One region of the Neoundibacterium parvum genome, then DNA from elsewhere that is predicted to be linked to it. Evidence: riboswitches for the same ligand, from Rfam matches in the RefSeq annotation. Region 1 holds a riboswitch; the other holds the start of a gene.
The links. Region 1 has a riboswitch for cobalamin ahead of EJN92_RS20930 (TonB-dependent receptor). Riboswitches for the same ligand answer to the same signal wherever they lie in the genome.

Region 1 (3,421 bases):
TTGAAAGCGAAATCAGCGGAAATCTGCGTTGCAAGTTCCAGCTCAATACCTTGACGCTTGGTTGGATCTAAGTTGACATTGGCACCTTTTCCAAAAAACGCATTCGTAGCAGTAGGATCGTAGAAAATTTCATTCTTCAAATTAGAACGAAATACTCTGGTGGTGAATAGGTTTTTGGCATCCCCAAAAGTCGCTCCAATTTCAATATCATGAGACGTTTGTGGTTGCAAAGGCGTATTCGCAATTGGAGTAAAACCATTTTCATCGACGTTCGCGACACGATAGCTCTGGCCTGTTTTCGCAAATAGATTTAGCGTCGGCGTTACTGCATAGCTGCCCTGCAACTCCCAAGCGTTCAAACCAAATGTCTTAGCGTAGCTGTCAATTGAATATGCGGCGGGATTGATAGATACTTTATCAAATATTTCACGTCGAGCACCTACTGCCACGCGTGCTTGATTAAACCTAATTTCATCTCGCAGATAGATAGCTTTAGATTTTTGTGATGCATCTGCTTGTGAATAACTACTATCCACCAATCTGTCCCAGCGGATTAAATCGACACCGACAGTGAGTTCATTGCCAGCGTTAACATTGCGAATCCGTGGAGAGAACTGTGTTTGATGACTAGTATAAGTGGCCGCGGAATCACCATAACTGGAGCTATAAAATGATTTGCTAGTCTTATTCCGACGCGACAATTCCGCAGCCATTTCCCAAGCACCGAACTGCTGGTCTGCAAAAGCAGTAAAGCGATCAGTATCAATTGAACCAAAATTTTTCGGGCTCAAGGTTTGCCTTGGGTTTTGTTCGAACTGAGCCAAACTCAAAGCACCTGCAAAACCTGATTCCTGGCGAGCAGAATCTATGCGAGCGCCGAGACGTCCATTCGCGTACGCCCAAACCAGACCAGCATTGATATTTTTTTGATCGACAGCGTTGTTATCTCTATAGTTATCTGCTTTTTGCTCGCTTAGATTAAGATTTGCGCTTAAATTTCCCCACACCTGCGCCAAAGATGCTCGCAACTCTTTATGTTTAAATTGACCTAGCTCAGCAGTCACGACACCAGACAAGGTCTTATTCCCAGCTTGTTTGGTAATAATTTGAATCACGCCAGCGGTGGCCCCATCGCCATACAAGACACTACTACCACCACGCATGATCTCAATTCGAGCAACTGAATCGATTGGTATGGATGACAATAGCGCGACACTTAATTCATTCTCTGACAGCCGGATACCATCAACCAAAATCACCATGTTTTGACTACTGTTCGTGCCAAATCCACGTAAATCCAAGTCGAAATCTTGTGTCCCGTAAGCACTCTGACGGCCAAATACGCCGCCAATTTTCCGAATTGCTTGATTCACGTTATCAACACCAGCATCACGAATATCTTTGGCGGTGATCACAGTGGCACCAATTGGCGCAATATCTCTAGACTCAGAAAACCGAGACCCGACGACAAAGACTTGGGCTGAATCCGCGGCCTGAATACCTTGAGAAAACACCTGACTAGAAGGGAATGCGGCAAGTATAGCAACACTCAAAGTCAGAGGCGTAAAGCGAGCGCGCACGTGAGCACGTGGAGAGAAAAATGAATTCATATTGAAGATAAATAGAGGCAACTTGCCAACGTCCCCGTAGGCAAGACTGAACAAAACTACCAGTTTGTACTGTGTAATTTCACTTATTCTGGCCGGTATCCGGGCTGACGAGCTTGACCATCTGACCTTCCCATGCACTTTGCACAGTGGTAATGAAGGATGGCTTGCCAGGATTGATCAAAACCTCTGAAAATATCCGTGGCGCTTGTACACCGTTGCGGGGGCAGCACACTGAATGCAGAGATTAAAAGCATCGTGTTTCCCGTTTAACCGCAGACATGATTATGTCCGCGAGCACCAAAACTGCGCCATTTTAATGGCTGAGGCAGGACTGAGCAAGGTCTATCGAAATTTACTACGAATAATTCAAAATAATTGAGCTGGATTAATTGCAGCTTAACTTTAGTACCGCAAAGCGGATACAAGGACGCTGAGGCGGTTTTGCCTAAGTCCTATTTAGCTTAGTTGCTCATATTTACTGACTAGGGATAACCACGCCTCAAATAGACAGCGATGCAGGTCTGATAATTCGGTAAATTTCAAATTAATATGGTAATACTCAGAGCTCAACAAAGAATTTAAGACGCGCATTTTGCAATGCACCTGGTAAGTTTGATCAGAGGTTTGATCAATATGTGGGACATTCAATAGCAAACGATATTCTTTGTTGACCTCAACATTAGCGGGACAATGTATCAACACTCCCCCCTTAGAAATATTCACCACCTTAGCGGCAACAATATTATCGTCGCCTAACTTAATCACCGCACGCCACACCACATTGGTTCTAGGATTTTTTCTAAGCTCTATCATGATCATCGTCCCCCAAAGTTTTATAGAGTGCAAGAGCGAGTCAAACGCAATTGCATTTACCGACAACAACTTACGCTTGCTTGAACACTAACACAATTTAATTTGAACTTGAACACATTCTCCAAAATCCAGACTTTTTCTTTTTTTTGCCACAGCGCTCGCCAGATCCTCGGCTGTCATTCCAAATTGATACGCCAGTATCATGCTCGATGGCCCTCCATGAGTAAGCAAAACTAGCTCAGATCTTGGTAAATCAGCTCGCATCGGCAAGCTCATTAAAAAACTTAACACACGTCGCGCCATCATCAGCACTGATTCGCCCCCTGCTGGGGCATAAGCGATCACATCGAGTACCCAGGCATCGATTTCGGCACGGGGGATCTCGTCCCAGGCCTGCATTTCCCAGTTTCCAAAGTGTTTTTCCATCAAGCGTGCATCCAACTCTGGCGCAGGATGTAGCATGTGCGCCAAGGTCTGGCAGCGTTGTGATGGACTGGAAATCACGCTGAGGTTCTCCGGCAGCAGCAAGCGCAATTCATCAGCGAGCTGTAGGCAATGCGCATGATTGGCAACGATATCGCTTTGCCCGTAGCAAATGCCCGGGGCGATATCTAGCCTGGGATGACGTATCAGATGCAGTAACACGAGCTCAGATCCAACGTGGTATGGCCAACAAACCGAGATAAAACGCCACCTCGGCCAGTTGTTGCACAGCCCCCAGGCAATCACCAGTGTAACCACCGATACGACGTATAAACAAGGCCGCTAACCAAGCGCTAGCGGCAAGCATTGCAAGCAAGCCCATCAAACAAGCTGACCATGGCAGCATTTTCAAAGCCAACATCGCCATCACCGGCACACTAACACTGACCACCGCTATCAAAAACTCAGCACCGGACATATGTTGCGCCAAAGGTTTGGCCTTTCCTTCCAGTCGTGCATATTCCAAACGCCATATCAAGCTACAAGCCGCCAGACGCGATAAGGGATGGGCAATC
Region 2 (3,421 bases), 1.4 Mb from region 1:
TGCGCGCCATCACTACCAAGACATCGGTGGCACCCGCGCCTGAGATGAAGGCCTTACTGCCATTGAGAATATAGTGCTCGCCATCACTGCTGCGGCTGGCGCTGGTGCTTAGCGCGGCCGCATCCGAGCCGGCGCCAGCCTCGGTCAGACAATACGAGGCGAGTTTTTCTCCGCTGGCCAGCGCTGGTAGCCAATCGGCTTGCAGCATGGGCGTGGCGCTGGCAGCGATCATTGCGGTCGCCATATTGTGGATACTGATGTAGGCGGCGGTAGAAGGGCAGGCGCGCGCTAATTCTTCCAAAATAATGGCGGCGTCGAGCCGGCTTAGCCCCATCCCGCCCAGTTCTTGCGCCACGTATAGACCGCAAAACCCGAGCTGGCCGGCATGCGCAATCAGCTCGCGCGGAAAGATCGCTTGTGCATCCCATTGTGCCGCCTGCGCATGCATCTCGTGCGCCGCAAACGTGCGCGCTGCTTGCTGATAGGCGCGCTGGTCTTGGTTGAGTTCAAAGTCCATGTGGCCGCCTATTTCAAAGAAATAGTCGTATTCACTTTTCCAGCCGCGAGCTCATCATCAAACCACCTGGACGTGATGGTTTTGGTCTGGGTGTAAAACTGTATGACTTGCTTGCCGTAAGGACCCAGATCGCCGAGCTTGGAGGCGCGTGAACCGGTGAAGGAAAACAGCGGCACCGGCACCGGGATAGGCACGTTGATACCGATCTGGCCGACATCGACTTGCTCCTGGAAAGTGCGCGCCGCCGCACCAGATTGAGTAAAAATCGCAGTGCCATTGCCGTGCGCATTGGCATTGATGATGGCGATGGCCTCAGCCAGATTGGCGGCATGCAGGATGCACAGTACCGGGCCGAATATCTCTTCCTGGTAAATCCGCATCTCGGTGCGCACATTGCTAAAGATGGTCGGCCCGACAAAATTGCCTTCTGGATAGCCAGCCACGCGCACATCGCGGCCATCGAGCAATAGGGTGGCACCCTGCTGTAGGCCGGAGTCTATGAGTTGTTCCACTCTGAGTTTGGCGGTGCAGGAAATGAGGGGGCCAATATCGGTATCTGCTTCGGCACCGGCGTTGACGCTCAAGGTTTTGGCTTTTTCGACTAAATCTCCTACCCAAGCTTGCGCCTCGCCCACCAGGATCACGACAGGCAAGGCCATGCAACGTTGACCGGCCGCGCCGAAGGCGGCGCCAGCCAGATTGTTTAGCGTTTGCTGCTTATTTGCATCGGCTAACACTACCGCATGGTTCTTCGCACCCATCATGCATTGCGCGCGCTTGCCTGCCAGTGTGGCGCGTTGATACACATGCGTGCCGACCTTAGTCGATCCTACAAAAGACACTGCCTTGATGACTGGATGATCGCAGATCGCATTGACGATTTCTTCACCGCCATGCACTACGTTCAAGACGCCTGCCGGTATCCCGGCTTGCATGGCCAGTTCGCACAAGCGCATGGTGACCATAGGATCTTGCTCAGACGGTTTTAAGATAAAGGTATTGCCGCAGGCGATCGCCATCGGGAACATCCACAAAGGGATCATGGCTGGGAAGTTAAACGGGGTGATGCCAGCGCACACGCCCAGCGGCTGATTCAGTGTATAGGTATCAACCCCAGCGGCCACGTTATTGGCCATCTCGCCCATTTGCAGATTGCCTATGCTGGCCGCGTGTTCGACTACTTCCAGACCGCGAAAAATATCACCTTCGGCGTCCGCCAGCGTTTTGCCTTGCTCGGCCGTGAGCAGCGCCGCCAACTCGCTCATATTTTCGCGTATTAATTGCTGGTATTTCAAAAAGATGCGGGCGCGCGTACCGATTGCGGTCTTGCTCCAGGCCGGGAAGGCCGCTTGCGCACTGGCCACCGCCGCCTGCATTTCGGCTGGCGTGGCAAACGGTACCCGTGCCAGGACTTTTTGGGTGGCGGGATTAATCACGCTACGCCATTGCTGACTTTGCGATTCTAGAAATTGGCCGTTGATGAGTAATTTAACGCTGGGGTTGTTCGCTACTGAGTTCATGCTTTACTCCTGAGACTATGCAGCACTGCGGCGAGACCTGGCCCGTCGCAGCTGCAATGAGGTTCTGAAAACGGCAAAAATTGCCGGCCACGGCTAGCTAAGTCTAGACTTAGGCAGCCCTCACGCACCTTCCGTACCTGAGCAGATTCCAGAAAAAGCCAGCACAAATCATCGATTTGAGTTGAGCATTCACGAAGATCAACAGGCCGGTATCCGGGCTGGTACATTCGCTTACATCGCCTTCCCAGTCAGTTTCGACCAGTGGCATTGATGATGCTTGCGCAGTACTTACCGTTGCGGAGGCAGCAGTGGCATGAGGTCAGTATTACTCTGAGCGACCCGCACCACTTTCCCGTTTAACAGCACGCAAGACCATGCGTGCTGCACCTGTTGTTTTTAGAATAGCATATTAATTGACGTTAACGTTAACGTCATTCGATGAAGAAAATTCATCTTTGTGGTTTTGCCGCTAGTGGCTCCCGTGTCTCTGACTCAAGCCCCAGGGACGCATTTTTTACAGTCCCCCCCGCCAACACACATATCCCATGCGGGCTAGCGGCCAGGCAGGGTGGAAAGCCGCATGGAATATGCGCGCTGGGCCTGCCTTGAATGAGATATTTTTAGTTGGGAGAAATATGTTTTAATAACATCTAAATTTACAGAAAAGGAATTTCATGAAATTGATAGGAATGTTAGATTCACCCTATGTCCGCAGGGTGGCGATATCTTTGCAATTGCTGGATTTGCGCTTCGAGCACCAGTCACTTTCGGTGTTTGGTGGTTTTGCCGAATTCCAGCAAATTAATCCTGTGGTCAAAGCGCCCACGCTAGTCTGCGATGAAGGTGCAGTGCTGATGGATTCTAGCCTGATACTGGAGTTGGCCGAAGCCATGGCGGCGCCCGGCAAGAGTTTGCTGCCAGCGACATTCGCCGAGCGTCAGCATGCCCTGCGTTTGATAGGTTTGGCTTTGGCGGCTTGCGAAAAAAGTGTGCAAATCGTGTATGAACTCAAGCTCAGACCGGCCGAAAAAATACACGCACCCTGGTTGGAGCGAGTGCAAGGACAGATGCTGGCCGCTTACACGGCACTAGAGGCTGAGTTACAAGCGCAGCCCTTAAGTTTTGAGAATCGGGGATACACCCAAGCCGGAATCAGCACCGCAGTGGCTTGGCATTTCACCCAGCAAATGCATGCAGAGATGGTGCCTGCTACGCGTTTCCCTGCTTTGCAGGCATTTTCAGTGCGTGCCGAGGCACAGGCGCCCTTCATGGCGGCACCGCATGGTGCGAGTACTTATTTTGATCGCTGAACAATCTTGAGCTAGCTGTGGTAGCAAAATAAGAACGAAAAAAACGGCGCCTGAGCGCCGTTGTCTATTTCGAA

Region 2: it holds a riboswitch for cobalamin, as region 1 does, so the genes downstream of both, EJN92_RS14870 (CoA-acylating methylmalonate-semialdehyde dehydrogenase) here and EJN92_RS20930 (TonB-dependent receptor) in region 1, are expected to answer to the same signal.

The regions. Positions count from the first base shown of each region.
Region 1 covers NZ_CP034464.1:4,808,918-4,812,338, forward strand. Annotated here, with positions in the region: gene EJN92_RS20930 (TonB-dependent receptor) at 1-1,610, opposite strand, end outside; cobalamin riboswitch at 1,684-1,927, opposite strand; gene EJN92_RS20935 (PilZ domain-containing protein) at 2,067-2,423, opposite strand; gene EJN92_RS20940 (histidine phosphatase family protein) at 2,511-3,068, opposite strand; gene EJN92_RS20945 (adenosylcobinamide-GDP ribazoletransferase) at 3,073-3,421, opposite strand, start outside.
Region 2 covers NZ_CP034464.1:3,401,845-3,405,265, forward strand. Annotated here, with positions in the region: gene EJN92_RS14865 (acyl-CoA dehydrogenase family protein) at 1-517, opposite strand, end outside; gene EJN92_RS14870 (CoA-acylating methylmalonate-semialdehyde dehydrogenase) at 526-2,037, opposite strand; cobalamin riboswitch at 2,225-2,443, opposite strand; gene EJN92_RS14875 (glutathione S-transferase) at 2,712-3,347, shown strand.